3 regions of the Fusobacterium perfoetens ATCC 29250 genome follow, and region 2 is predicted to be linked to each of the others. Evidence: riboswitches for the same ligand, from Rfam matches in the RefSeq annotation. Region 2 holds a riboswitch; each other region holds the start of a gene.

Region 1 (5,300 bases), on a different contig from region 2:
GAAGCATTTTGAAGCCAACTTGAACCTTTAACTCCATAACAATTATATATTGTTAATACAACTATAAGGATTATGGCAATTATTTTTATTGTAAAATCACTCATATCAAAAAAAGTTCTTAAAGCTGTTGGTAAGGCAATAGCAATACTGGCTACAGAACCTGGTCCTCCAATAGCCCAATCTGTAAATCCTGTTAGGAATCCAACAATTGGATGAAAGGCCTCTGTTAAATATACAGTTCTTCCTCCAGCCTTAGGCATTAAAGTTCCTAACTCTGCATAACAAAGTCCAGCCATTAAAGAGATTAATCCCCCTATAAGCCAACATAAAAGAGCTAATCCTAAATTCATATTAACTCTTTCTAAAACATAAGAACCAAGATAGAAAATTCCTGACCCTATCATGATTCCTCCAATAATACTAACTCCCCCAAAAACTCCAATTTCTCTATTAAATTGAGTTTCCTCAGAGGTTAGATTTTTTATTCTCTCTTGTTCGTTCATAAAAACTACCCCCTCTTTTATTTAATTAAAATAAAGTATAGTATATATTCTTTTTATTGTCAAGAATTAATATTATAGTAGTTAGATTAAATTTTTCTTGACTTTATAATGAAAAAGGGGTAAATATAAAATATGGGTAGAAAACTTTTATTAGGAGGATAAAAAATGAAAATATTACTATTAAACGGAAGTCCAAGACTTGCTGGAAATACAGAAGTAGCTTTAAAAGTTTTAAAAGAAGAGGTAGAAAAAAATATAAAAGGTGAAATAGAAACTATTAATCTTCCAAAATTACAAATAAAAGGTTGCTTAGGATGTAACTATTGTAAAACATCTGGTGGGAATTGTATCACAAAAGATGATGGACAAATGGTAGCTGAAAAAATTCTTGAATCTGATGTAATTATTTTTGCTTCTCCAGTTTATTGGTGGGGAATAACTTCTCAAATGAAAGCAGCTATAGATAGAATATATATGAAAGGAGAATTCTTACCTCAAAAATCTAAAAAAATAGGATTAATTACTGTTGGAGCTGCTGAATTAAGTGATGAAGAATATGATATTATTAAAAGACAATTCAAATGTATTTGTGAATATTTAAAATGGGATTTTGTTGGAAACATAGATATTTCTGCTTATGAAAAAGGAGATATATTAAAAGATACTACTAAAATAACTGAATTAAAAGATTTTTGGAAAAAAATCTAAATTTTAATAAAATAAAAAGGATATTGTATTTTTATAATATCCTTTTTATTTTTATTATGAAGAAAAAATTTATCAATTATAAAAACTTTATTTTTTTAATTTTACTTTTGGTTCTTCAGGAATATTAAATAATGGAATAAATTTATCTAATCCTGTTAAAGTTAAAATAAGTATAGAAACTACAACTATTATAGAAAGAAAATTATATTTTATAATATCTGTTGGTCTAAAATCATAAAGAGGATAAACAACAGAAGCTATTCCTGTAAAAAATACTGTATAAGTATGCCAAGGAATAAATTGAGACCCAAAAACTCCCATAGCATCACTAAAACATCCGTTTCTAAGACGTAATTTATATTTTTCTTCTTCTGTCCCTTCTACATTTTCATCTACTAAATTTTTTATTATTGGTCCAATAGTAACTATTTGAGCCATCTCATCAGCTAAAGCAACATTTCCTAATATTGAAAAAACTCCATTATAAAACATTAATTGTCTTACATTTCTAGAAATTTTCTTTACTATTCTTGATAATGGTTCAAATGCATTGATACTTCCCATAATTCCACCAAAGGCTGTTATCCACATCATCATTATAATAACACTAGCTCCAGCACTTGAAAAACCTGTATACATTAAATCTAAAAATTCTGAAATATTAGGAATTGTTCCTGATATTAATCCAAATACCATAGAACTAATAATTCCTATAAAAAGACAAGCTAAAGTTGGAAAACCTTTTATTGCTGATACTAAAACAAAAATTAGAGGTAAACACATATATAAAGGTACTCCCTCTTTTACTTGATTTAAAAGAATAATTGCTGATTCTCTTTCTGTTTTTAAAACTTCCCAAACGTTATCAGGAATTTGATTGATAGCATCATTTACATTTCCACTTATATTTGGTAACCCCAACATAACTGACACTACATAAAAAGTTATTATTCCAACTATAAGACACCCTACAGACCATACTCCTTGATGTCTTATTCTATGTATAACTTCTACTTTTTGTATTCCAGAACTTACAACTGTAGTATCTGAAATAAGTCCTATATTATCACCAAAACAAGCTCCACCAGCAATAGCTCCTAAGGTCAAAAGAATATTTCCACCAACTATATGATTTAACCATAAAAATATAGGAGCACAAGCTGCAAAAGTTCCCCAAGATGTTCCTATTGTAATTGATAAAATACTTGTGACAATTATTCCTGTAACTGCTATAGTTTTTCCTGTTAGTCCTAAATTTAATGACATAATAATTATTGAAGCTCCTACACCACTAGCCATAAAAGCCTCAGCCATAGCATAAGCTAACATCAAAATAAAAAATACTAATTGAATTTCTTTTACACTATTTACAGCTTTTTCTACAATTTGATTAAAAGAAAACTTTTCAGTTAACCAAGCAATTATTGCTACATATATAGTTGAAATTGGAGCTGCTATTAAAAAGTCTAATTTTATTCCAACCATTAAAATTCCCAATAAAACAATAGGAGATAATTTTAGTATCTCTATAAAAATCCCTCTTCTCTCGTTATTTGTCACTTAATCCTCCTCAATAAAAAAAGCCTTATATTATTAAAATATAAGGCAGAAAATATAAAATAAACTATATAATTTATAATCTAATTGATAGCTCTACACTAGTAAACTAATGTCAGTCTTATAGATATTCTCTATAATCCCAAGTGTCTAAAGTTAGCTCTTTAAACCTTTCGGCAAAATTCCCTTTCAATAATAATCTATGCTTGCTAAGCTCCTATTATTTAATAATGTTTTTTGCAACCTCTACCTCTAAAATATTAAATTGTCCAATATACATGATAACATTTTTTATATTTATTGTCAATTTTGTTTTTCATTTTCTTATTTATTTTTCTTTCTATGAATGTTATAATTAAATATGAACCTATTTTGAGAAGAATATAATAAAATTAAATTCATATAAAATTATTTAGGAGATAAAATGAGTGAATTATATAAATTTGATATTGAAAAAGGAAAAATAATATTAGGTGTTGATGAAGCTGGAAGAGGCCCACTAGCTGGTCCTGTAGTAGCAGCCGCTGTAAAAATAAATGAGTATCATGATTTTTTTGAAGAAATTAATGATTCAAAAAAATTAACAGAAAAGAAAAGAGAAAATTTATTTGAAAAAATTTTAACATTTTGTGATGTTGGAATTGGAATAGCTACTGTAGAAGAAATTGATGAAGTTAATATTTTAAATGCCACTTTTTTAGCAATGAACAGAGCTATTGAAGATATTAAAAGTCAAAATATCAATTATGATATTGTATTAGTAGATGGAAATAAATTAATAAAAAATTATGATGGAAATCAAGAATGTATTATAAAAGGTGATGGAAAATCTTTATCAATAGCTACAGCTTCTATAATAGCTAAAGTAACAAGAGATAGAATAATGTTAAAATTTTCTGAAATATATCCTGAATATCATTTTGAAAAACATAAAGGTTATGGAACAAAACTTCATAGAGAAATTTTACTAGAAAAAGGTCCTTTAAAAATTCATAGAAAAACTTTCTTAAAAAAAATTTTATCTAATTTTTAATAAAAAATCAGGTTTAAAATGAAAAAATTTTTAAATAAAAGAACTCAAGGAGATTATTTTGAAAATTTAGCATTAAAATTCTTAGAAGCTCAAGAATTTCAATTAATTAAAAAAAATTTTTATTCACATTTTGGAGAAATAGATTTAATTTTAAGAAAAGATAATTTAATTATTTTTGTAGAAGTAAAAGAAAGAAGTAGCAAAAAATTTGGAAATGGTTTTGAAGCTATTTCTAAGCAAAAACTAAAAAGAATTTTTTTAAGTGCCAATGAATTTATAACAATAAATAAACTGCAAAATTTTGATATCCGATTTGATGCAATAGCATTTGATGAAAATAATAAATGTTGTTGGATTGAAAATATATTGTGGGGTGATGAAATTGGATTTTAGATGTGCAAAATGTGGAAGTAGCGATTATTATGTAAAAACAGCTATTTTTCCTGAAAAAGATTCAAAATTAAAAGTTGAATTTGGAACTTACTATCTAAAAATTTGTTCAGACTGTGGATATACAGAAATTTATTCTGCTAAAGTTGTTAATAAAGAACTTAAGAAGGTGAAAAATGTTCCAGAGCCTAAACCAACACCTTAGAAAATTTTTATTTAACAATAGATGTAGTGTTTGTAACAGCATTTTATTTGAAGATGAAATATATATTTGTAAAAAATGTAAAGATATTTTTCTACAAAATAATTCTTTAAAAAAATATGATAATGTTTATTATATTTTTAATTATAATAAATATTTTAGAAGTTTAATAAAAAATTATAAATTTCAAAATAGAAAATATATTGGATTTTTTTTAGCAAAACTTATAGAAAAAAATTTAAAAAAAGTAATTGAAGAAAATAATATAGATATAATTATTCCCATACCTTTAAATAAGAAAAGATTCTTTTCAAGAGGATTTAATCAAGTATCTTATATTTTAGATATTTTAAATATAAAGTATTATGAGGCAGAGAGAATAAAAAATACAAAACATATGAGTCATTTACTGAATAAAAATTCAAGAAAATTTAATATAAATAAAGCTTTTTATATTCCTTTTCAAGTGGAAAATAAAAATATTTTAATAATAGATGATATAATAACAACTGGAAATACCATAAACGAATTAAAAAAAGAAATTAAAAGTAAAGGAAAAGTAAAATCTATAACTATTTTTTCTTTTTCTATGGCATCAAGTTTTAAAAAATATAATTTTGGGGAGAATCATGACAATATTAATTGATAATAAAGAATATCTTTTAGATAAACAATATAGTAGTTTTGGTGAAATTATAAATGAAATCACAAAAAAACTTAAAGGAGAAGATAAAATATTAGAAAAAATTGTAGTTGATGGAGTGGTCCTAACTACTACTTCTATTGTTGATATTTCAAAAGTATCTTTAATAGAGATTTATACAAAAAGTCATAGAAATATTTTATTTCATTCTTTATATTTATTAGAAGAATATATAGAAGAATATTTTAAAAGCTTAAAAGCTTT
Region 2 (5,300 bases):
AGAATGATTATTAAATCCATTGAAAATAAAGGAATAATTGTTAAAAAATCACAATATCTAGTGAAAAAACATTGATAAAAAACACAATATATGCTATTATATTAGAGCGGAAAAATAAAAAATCTTATTATATAAATTGAATAGAAATATGATATGGGGGTTAATATGAAAGTTATTAAACGTAATGGCGATGTAGTAGCATTTAATAAAGATAAAATATTTATAGTTTTACAAAAAGTTCACAAAGAGATGCCTTTCAAAAATGAAGCTGTTCTTGTAGAAATGTTAGACCATATATTAAATAAAATAAAATTAATGAAGAAAGAAAAAATAGATATTGAAGAAATACAAGATATTGTATTTAAAACTTTATGTGATTTTGGATATTTTTGTCAAGCTCAAAAATTTGAAAGATATAGAACAAAAAGAAGTGAAGCTAGGTTAAAAGAAACTGATAGTTTATTCCAAAGAATAGAAGGAATATTAGAAAATGGAGATAGAGAAAATTCAAATAAAAATTCTACATTGCCATCAGTTGCTAGAGACCTAATATCAGGAGAATATTTTAGATTTAATGTAGAAAAATCTATTGGTAAAGAGTTATATGAAGCTCACAGAAAAAAAACTATTCATTGGCATGATTCAGATGTAGAAAAGGAATTAACAAACTGTTGTTTAATTAATGTTGAGGATATGTTAGACCATGGAACTAGAATAACAAATACTGATGTAGAAACTCCTAAATCAGTTGGAACTGCTATGAATATCGCAATGCAAATAATGGCTAGTGTTAGTTCGCAACAATATGGAGGAAATTCTATACCTAACTTTAATGAAGTTTTTGCAAAATATGCAAAGAAAAATTTTGTTAAAAACTTTAATGATTATTTTGAGTTTTTATATGAAAAAGAGTATGATGATACATTAGAACTAGATTCAGCTAATGAAGAATTGAAAACAAAATATCCTAAAGTATTTGAAAAAGTTATCAAAAAGACAGCAAAAGAAATTTATGATGCTTGTCAATTATTTGAGTATCAAACAAATAGTATTTTAGGGTCAGCTTCTCAAACTCCATTTTCTACAATAACTTTTAATATTCCTACTTCTTGGGAATCTGAGCAAATAATACTAGCTTACTTAAAAGTTAGACAAACAGGATTAGGAGCTCTAAAAATACCAGCAATTTTCCCTAAACTATCTTATATAGTTGTAGATGGATACAATTTAAAAGAGGGAGACCCATATTATTATATAACTAAAGAAGTTTCTAAATGTATAGCACATACATATTATCCAGATTTATTATTCTATTCTAAAGAAGACTATGATGCAGGAAAATATTATGCAAGAATGGGTTGTCGTTCAAGAGTAAACCATGAATTTCAAGAAAATGGAAAATATCAACAATATGGAAGATTTAATTTTGGTGTTATAACATTAAATTTACCTCAAATAGCTTTAGAATCTTTAAGACATAAGGGAACAGATGTAGTAGAAACATTTATGAAACTATTAGAAGAAAAGAAATCACTTATGAAATTAGGTATTTTAAAAAGATATGAAAATGTTAGAAAATTAAAGGCTAAACAAGCACCTATTTTATTTCAATATGGAGCTATTGCTAGATTAGAACCAAATGAAACAGTAGAAAAATTATTAAAATCAGATAGAGCATCTGTATCATATGGTTTCTTAGGAATAGATGATTGTGTAAGAATACTTACAGATGATAAGCAAAATATATCAAAACCAGCTGGAAGAGAGTTAGGGCTTAGAATAATGAAAGAAATAAGAAAACAAGCTGATGAAATAAAAGAAGAAACAGGATTACCTGTATCAGTTTATGGAACACCAGCAGAGGCTAGTATAGCAACATTCTTTAATATAGATAAGAAAAATTATAGTGATGTAATGCCTGAATGGTTACTAAAAAGAGAATATTATACAAATTCTTTCCATTTTTCATCAGAATTACCAATAGATGCATTTGACAAAATAGATGTAGAAGCTCCATTTATTAAATATTGTAATGGTGGAAATATTATGTATGTTGAAAATGGAGGAAAAACTTATAATTCTGATGCAATATTAGAACTTATGAGATATGCTCATGATAAAGGAATAGAATACTTTGCAGTAAATACAGTATCAGATGTATGTTTTGAATGTGGATATACAGGAGAAATATCTTATGATGAACATACAACAAAATATAAATGTCCACAATGTGGTAATGAAGAGGGAATGAAAATGAAAATTCAAAGAAGATGTTGTGGATATATTTCAAATTATAATATAACTCATGCTTTAGAAGGAAGAATGAAAGAAATAAAAAATAGAGCTATTCATGTAAAATAATAAAAAAAATATATATCAGATATATATAATTTATATTATACAAATTAATAAATTTTAGATATACTTTTATTTAAAAGAATTTAAGATAGAGGAGCAAATGATAAGAGTAAAATTATTTTAGTCTGACAAACGGAGAATAATTTGAAAGGAGATTTTGCCGAAATAGAAGTGAAGGTCAAAACATTTTTATTGGTAAATTAGATAATATCTATTTTACTGTCATTGAGTTTTCAATGGAGGGCTATCAAGTAAGTTATCTAAAATATAATTATTATTTTTATATAGGTTACTAAAGACAGTCTAAAATTGAGGAGACTGTCTTTTTTTATAAAAATTTTGGAGGAAGTTTTATGAGATATTTTGGAACAATGAAAAATAATAATGGAATTCTTGAAATAGGAGGAGTATCAGTAGAAAAACTTGCAAAAGAATATAAGACTCCGTTATATATTATGGACCAAGAATTAATAGAAAGTAATATAAAAAAATATATAGAAAATTTTAAGTCAAATAAATTTGAAACTGAAGTAGTTTATGCTTCAAAAGCATTTTTATCTAAAGCTATGTGCCAAATAATTGATAAATATGGATTAAGTATAGATGCAGTTTCTGGAGGAGAATTGTATTCTATAAAAGTTTCAAAATTTCCTATGAATAGAGTACATATGCATGGAAATAATAAAAGTATAGAAGAACTTGAAATGTGTCTTGATTGGAATATAGGAATAGTAATATTGGATAATATAAGTGAAATAGATAAACTTGGAACACTTGCAGAAGAAAAGAATAAAAAAATAAAGGTTATGTTAAGAATAAATATAGGAATTGATGCTCATACTCATGAATATATAAGAACATCAAAACATAGTTCTAAGTTTGGAGAATCTATATTTGATGAAAATATTTACAGTATAATAGAAAAAATTATTTCTTATAAAAATTTAGAATTTTTAGGATTTCATTGTCATATAGGTTCACAAATCTTTGACACTAAAGCATTTCATGAAGGAATAGAAACAATGATAATGTTTACTAAGAAAATTTCAGAAAGATTTAATATAGAAATTCCTGAAATGAATTTAGGTGGGGGATTTGGAGTTTATTATGTAGATGGAGATGTAGAAGTAGATATTGAAAAATTTATGAAATCTATGATAGAACATATTGAAAAAACTTTAGAAAAAGAAAAGATGACTTTAAAAAAAGTTTCAATTGAACCTGGAAGAAGCATTGTAGGTAATGCAGGTGGAACTTTATATACAGTTGGTGGAATAAAAAATACATATGGAGGAGTTAAATATGTATTCATTGACGGAGGAATGACTGATAATATAAGGCCAGCTTTATATCAAGCAAAATATGAGGCTGTAATAGCTAATAGACTTAATGAAAAAGCTGATGATATAGTTACTATTGCTGGAAAATGTTGTGAGTCTGGAGACTTAATAGGAAAAGATATGAAACTTGCTAAAGCTCAAGAGGGAGATTATATATTTGTATCTACAACAGGAGCTTATGGATATTCAATGTCTAGTAATTACAATAAAGCTACAAGACCAGCAGTTGTATTTGTTAAAGATGGAAAATCTTATCTTTCAATAAAAAGAGAATCTTTTGAAGATTTAGTAGCTAATGATGTATTTATAGAATTATAATATCTAAAAAACAATATGCGGAAATTATTAAAATATGATATAATTATTTTATAACACAACTTAGATATACAAACAAATAAAGAAGGGAGGAAAGTTACAATATAAAAAATGTAACTTAAATTAGGATATGAGAACAGTAATAAATCACGGATTAGTTATAGACCCAAAAAATAGTTTATATGAGCCATTAAATATTGCAATAGAAAATGGAAAAATTGTAGAAATATCTCATCAGATATTAACTGGAGATCATGAAATAGATGCAGTAGGTATGTGTGTTTGTCCTGGATTTATAGATATTGATATGCATGAAGTTTTAACTGATGGAACAACACCAGATAGAGAAATATTTAAAAGAATGTTATCTATGGGAGTTACTACAGGAATAGGGGGAAATTCTGGAATAGGAGTTTCTAATCCAAAGGAATTTTTAGATGGAGTAGATGAAGGACATCCTATTAACTTTGGAATGTTATTACCACATGGAATATTAAGAGAAAAAATAGGTGTTGATAGATATGTAAGTCTTGAAAATGACCAAGTAGAAAAAATGTATGAAATAGGGAAGAAAATTATGAGAGAATCAGGGCTATTAGGAATTAGTTTTGGTCTTAGATATGTTCCTGGAATAGATTTTAATGAGATGACAACTCTTGGGAAGCTTGGACAACATAAAATCATTGCAGCACATTTAAGAGAAGATGCTAAAAATATATTTAATGCAATAGATGAATTTTTAGATTTAGGAAATTATGTAAAAGCTAATTATTTAGTATCACATATTGGAAGTATGGCTGGTTTTGGTCAAATGGATAAAGCTTTAGAAATGTTAGATAAAAAAAGAGAAGAAGGAATAAATGTATATTGTGATTGTTATCCTTATACAGCTTTTAGTGCTAAAATAGGTTCTATCACATTTGATGAAGGATTTTTAGAAAGATATAATATTACTTATGATAAATTAGAGGTTATGGAAGGAAAATATAGAGGAAAAAGATGTACCGAAGAATTCTTTAATACTTTAAGAGAAGAAGCACCAGATACAATGATAATAGCTTATACAATTAATGAAAAAGATATGGAAAAGGCTCTATCATATCCTTATACAGTTATAGGTAGTGATGGAATACTTAATGCAAAAAATATAGGTCATCCTAGGGCAACAGGAACTTTCCCTAGAGTTTTAGGAAAATATTCAAGAGATGCTAAAGTTCTTGATTTATATGAAGCAGTAGAGAAAATGACATCAAAACCTGCAGAAATTTTAGGAATCAATAAAGGAAA
Region 3 (5,300 bases), on a different contig from region 2:
GGCTGAAGTTATAGGATGTTGTACTCATCGTTGTACAGGTTCAGAAGCTTTTGCTGGTTTAGGACCATGTACTTATGATATGGACCAAGATTTAGGTACTAATTATTTTGATAGATTTATGAAATTTTTAGATTATGTTCAAAAGAATGATTTAACTTGTACAGTTACAGTTACTGATGTAAAAGGATTGAGAACTTTACCACCACATAAACAACCAGATAGAAATTCTTATGTTCATATTGATGAAATAAGAGATGATGGTATTATAATTAGTGGATATAAATGTAATCAAACTGGTATTTTGTTTGCACATGAAATTATTATAGTACCTACAACAGCTATGCAACCAGAAGATAAAGACTTTGCTTTAGCTTGTGCTATACCAGCCGATTCTCCAAACATCACTTTTGTTTTAGGACGTACTCCTCAAGATAAAAGATTTTTTGAAATAGGTGGAGATATTGAAGGTATAGATTTAGGTAAAAAATATGCTGACCATCAAGCAATGGTTTATTTTGATAAAGTATTTGTACCTAATGAAAGGGTATTTATGTGTGGAGAAACAAAATATGTTGGCCGTCTTTTAAGTTATTTTACAGCTGTTCACCGTTTAACTGCTGGTGGATGTAAAGCTGGTGGATGTACAGCTCTTTGTGGAGCTGCAAGTTTAATAACCGAGATGGTAGGAGTTCAAAAAGCTGGACATATAAAAACAAAACTTACAGAAATGGCTATGATTGCTGAAACTGTATATGCTTTATCAATAGCTTCAGGAATTGAAGGATTTAAACATCCAAGTGGTTTCTGGATTCCTAATCCATTATTATCTCATACATGTAAATATACATGTACAAAAATACCATTTGATGCTGTTCGTTATGCTAGAGATATTATTGCTGGTTTTGGAGAAACAGCTCCTTCAGAGTTTGATATGCGTTCACCAGAAATTGGAGAAATTTGTAGAAGGGCTTTCAATCCTGGAAATCCAGAATATGATTCATTTGATAGATTAAGAGCAGTTCGTTTTATAGAACATATGGTTAGAGGTTCAAACTGGACAGCAATGGCTCTTCATGGTGGAGGAAATCAAGAAGCTTCTACAGTAATGGCTCGTTCATTTACAGATTGGAAACATCTTCAAAATATAGCTAAAAGTGCTTGTGGAATTACAAAAGATGGAGATAAATATGATGAAATTATAAATGATATAGGAAGAAGAAATGGGCGTATTTGTACTATAGGAGATTTACCTAAAAGTGATAAATAGTTAAAAATTAAAATTATTTTATAAATATAAAAATAGAGAATTAATTTAGAATAATAAAAATTTTATGATTTAGAAATAAAAGGATTGTTATAATAAGTATCCTATTACTTAGATATTTAAGAATTTTAGGTACATTAAAATAACAATCCTTTTTTTTATAAAATATTAATAAAAATCCAAATGATAGTATAAATTATAACAAAAATTAAGAAAAATTTTATAGATTTTTTTAAGTCCCATTTATTAAATTCTACTAAGGAACACTTATTGTAGATTTCTTTGTTATAATAAACTTCAATTTTTTCACCAATATTTTTTTTAGAATATTGGAATAAACCTGATTCTAAGGTTTGAACTTTCTTTTTTTCTTTTTTATTTCCAATTTCAATTATCAGTCTTTTTAGAGGAGTAACTTCAACAATTTTTCCTGTAAGTTTTTCTCCAGCTCTAATTTTATTTCTCCTTTTCATATTTTGAAAAATAAATATTAATAATATTATAAAAAAGATTATTTCTAAGATTTCCCACATATTTTCCCCTTTATTTTAAATTATTTTTTAAATTTTCATAAGCTTTAAAAATATTAGCTATTTGGACTTTTACTCCAACCTTAATAGCATTTTCATCTATCATAAATTTATCATTATGTAATGGTTCACAAGCACCAATACTTTCATTTCTAATACCTAAATAAAAGAAAGCTCCAGGTACTCTTTCGAGATAATAAGAAAAATCTTCTGCTCCCATTTCTGAATATTTTTTAGTAATAACATTTTCTTTTCCTAAAACTTCATTTCCAACTTCTTTAACAATATCTACATATTCATCATGATTTATTAAAGCATTATAACTATTTCTAAAATTAACAATAGCTGTAGCTCCATATCCTTTTGCTACAAATTCAGCCATTTCTTTGATTCTTTGTTTATTGTATTCTCTACTTTCAGTAGAAAGAGTTCTTAAAATTCCTGTAACTTCAACTTCTCCAGCAACTATATTTTCTTTTGTTCCACCATTAATAGTACCAAAAGTTATAACTACAGATTCTCTAGCATCTGTATTTCTTGAAACAATAGATTGAATAGAACTAATAATTTGAGCTGTAGTAACTATAGCATCAACCCCCTCACTTGGAAAAGCTCCATGAGTACTTTTTCCTATAACTTTTATTTTTACTCCACAAGAAGAGGCAAACATAGGCCCATATTTAATTCCTATACTTCCAACATTTACAAAAGGGTCAACATGAAGTCCAAATATAGCATTTACATTTTTTAAAACTCCATCCTCTATCATGGGAAGAGCTCCACCAGTAGTTTCTTCTGCTGGTTGAAAAATAAGTCTGATATTACAAGGAATTTCATCTTTTATTTCTGATAAAATTTTGGCTACTCCTAATAAAACTGTGTTATGAACATCATGACCACAGGCATGCATTTTTCCAATATGCTCAGATTTAAATTCAAAATCATTATTTTCTAATATTGGTAAAGCATCAATATCTCCTCTTAAAGCAATAGTAATAGAAGAATCTTTTCCAGGGATATCAGCTACAATTCCACTTTTTCCAATATTTGTTTTATAATTTATATTAAGTTCATCTAAAGTTGAAGAAATATATTTTATTGTTTTTGGTAAATCAAAATCTAACTCAGGAATTTTATGTAAATCTCTTCTAACTTTTATAAACCAATCATTATATTTATCTATATTATTTAAAATTATATTATTCATAAAAACCTCCATAAATTAATTAATAAGAATTATAGCAAAAAAAAATCTATAAAACAATAAAAATTATAAAAAATAAATTTATATAATATATAGTTTAAGATATAAAATTTATATTTTATTTTTTATAGAAATTGTTATAAAATGACAACAATAAAATAGGAAACGGATTGAGGAGCAAATGACAAAAGTAATTATGTTGAGTTACCTAACTTTGAGATATAATGAAAGGGGATTTTGCCGAAATCTAAAAATTATAGGGAGGATTTTTAGGTTGGGAATATGGAGAATATCCATATAACTGTCATTGATATTCAATGTTGTGCTTTCTGTTGTGTTATTCATTGTTGTGATACTAAAAATAAATTATATTATCTCAAAATGAAATATAAACCAACAGATAAGTCTGTTGGTTTTTTATTTTAAAATGAAAAAGGAGATAATATATGAGAGTAGTATTAAAATATGGTGGTTCTAGTGTAGCAACTATTGAAAAAATTAAAGCGATAGCTGAATATATAGTGAACTTAAAGAAAACAAAATATAATGAAATTATAGTTGTTGCTTCAGCAATGGGAAAAACAACAAATGCCCTTATTGCTATGGCAAAAGAAATCTCTGATTCACCAAATCAAAGAGAATTAGATTCTCTTTTATCTACAGGGGAACAACAAACAGTTTCTTTATTATCAATGGCTATAAATTCTTTGGGACAAAAAGCTGTATCATTAACAGGGTATCAAGCTAATGTAAAAACTGTAGGAGTTCATACAAAAAGTAAAATCAAAAATATTGATACAGAAAAAATAGAAGAATATTTAAAAGATAATAATGTTGTTATAGTAGCTGGATTTCAAGGAATAAATGACCATGGAGATATAACCACATTAGGAAGAGGAGGGTCAGACACAAGTGCTGTTGCCTTAGCTGCTTCTCTAAAATGTGAATGTAGAATATATACAGATGTTGAGGGAATTTATAGTGTTGACCCAAGACTTTATAAAAATGCTAAATTTTTAGATAAAATTTCTTATGAAGAAATGATGGAAATGGCTAATCTTGGAGCTGGAGTAATGGAGACAAGAGCTGTGGAAATTGGTAAAAAATATAATATTCCTATTTTTGTTGGAAAAACTTTAAGTGAGACAGGAGGAACTTGGATAATGGATATGAATGATGTTTTAGAGGATAAATTAGTAACAGGAATTAGTATAACAAAAGAGATAATAGTAACAACTCTTTCAAATATTAATTATTCTAGTGAAAAAATAGCAAAAATATTTACAATAATTAATGAAGTGGGATTAAATATAAATATGATTTCTCAAAATGTTTCAAATGACAATAAAGCTAAAATATCATTTAGCTGTGTAGAAGGAGAAAAATATTTATTAGACCAAGCTATTGAAAGAATAAAGATGGAATTACCTTGTATAGAGTTAGGATATAATGATAACTTATCAATGATTTCAATAGTAGGTGTAGGAATGATAAATAACTCTGGAGTATCTGGTAAATTCTTCTCAGCTTTAAGTAGAGCAGGAATAAATTTTTATCAAGTAACAACATCAGAGATAAGTGTTTCATGTAGTATAGAAAGAAAAGATATAAATAAAGCAGTAGAAGTAGTAGCAGAAGAATTTAATTTATAGAGAATAATTTGAGGAGGATAAATATGAGAGTTGCTATTGTAGGAGCTACAGGATTAGTAGGAAGTACATTTTTAAAAGTTTTAGAGGAAAGAGATTTAGGAATAACAGAGTTATATTTATTTGCTTCAGCAAGAAGTGCTGGTAAAAAAATAACTTTTAGAGGAAAAGAATATACAGTAGAAGAATTAACAGAAAATAGTTTTGATAGAGGAATTGATATAGCTCTATTTTCAGCTGGTGGAGATATAAGTAAAAAATATGCCCCAATAGCAGCTTCAAAAGGATGTTTAGTAGTTGATAACTCTTCAGCCTGGAGAATGGATCCAGAAGTTCCATTAGTTGTACCAGAAGTTAATAAAGAGGCAGCATTTACAAATCATGGAATTATAGCAAATCCAAACTGTTCAACAATTCAATGTATGGCTCCATTAAAAGCTTTAGCTGAAAAATATGGATTAAAAAGAGTAATATACAATACATATCAAGCTGTATCAGGTACAGGACAAAAAGGTGTAGAGGATTTACAAAATGGATTAAAAGGATTAGCTCCTAAAGTATATCCTCATCAAATTGTAAATAACTGTTTACCACATATAGATGTATTTATGGATAATGGATATACAAAAGAAGAGATAAAAATGATAAATGAA

Evidence for each region. A riboswitch is a leader RNA that binds a small molecule or an ion and turns the genes downstream of it on or off. The one in region 2 is predicted to bind lysine.
Region 1: linked by a shared signal. The riboswitch ahead of T364_RS0101905 (Na+/H+ antiporter NhaC family protein) and the one ahead of lysA (diaminopimelate decarboxylase) in region 2 are both predicted to bind lysine.
Region 3: linked by a shared signal. The riboswitch ahead of T364_RS0103275 (aspartate kinase) and the one ahead of lysA (diaminopimelate decarboxylase) in region 2 are both predicted to bind lysine.

What each region holds. Positions count from the first base shown of each region.
Region 1 covers NZ_JHXW01000004.1:125,398-130,697, forward strand. Annotated here, with positions in the region: gene T364_RS0101895 (APC family permease) at 1-503, opposite strand, end outside; gene T364_RS0101900 (flavodoxin family protein) at 669-1,211, shown strand; gene T364_RS0101905 (Na+/H+ antiporter NhaC family protein) at 1,299-2,696, opposite strand; lysine riboswitch at 2,852-3,025, opposite strand; gene T364_RS0101910 (ribonuclease HII) at 3,193-3,801, shown strand; gene T364_RS0101915 (YraN family protein) at 3,820-4,194, shown strand; gene T364_RS0101920 (zinc ribbon domain-containing protein) at 4,178-4,396, shown strand; gene T364_RS10315 (ComF family protein) at 4,368-5,039, shown strand; gene T364_RS0101930 (hypothetical protein) at 5,023-5,300, shown strand, end outside.
Region 2 covers NZ_KK211416.1:202,491-207,790, forward strand. Annotated here, with positions in the region: gene nrdD (anaerobic ribonucleoside-triphosphate reductase) at 166-2,361, shown strand; lysine riboswitch at 2,440-2,613, shown strand; gene lysA (diaminopimelate decarboxylase) at 2,712-4,016, shown strand; gene T364_RS0107830 (amidohydrolase family protein) at 4,144-5,300, shown strand, end outside.
Region 3 covers NZ_JHXW01000006.1:17,936-23,235, reverse strand. Annotated here, with positions in the region: gene T364_RS10395 (4-hydroxyphenylacetate 3-hydroxylase N-terminal domain-containing protein) at 1-1,267, shown strand, start outside; gene T364_RS0103285 (hypothetical protein) at 1,423-1,797, opposite strand; gene T364_RS0103280 (M20 metallopeptidase family protein) at 1,808-3,001, opposite strand; lysine riboswitch at 3,161-3,334, shown strand; gene T364_RS0103275 (aspartate kinase) at 3,445-4,650, shown strand; gene T364_RS0103270 (aspartate-semialdehyde dehydrogenase) at 4,674-5,300, shown strand, end outside.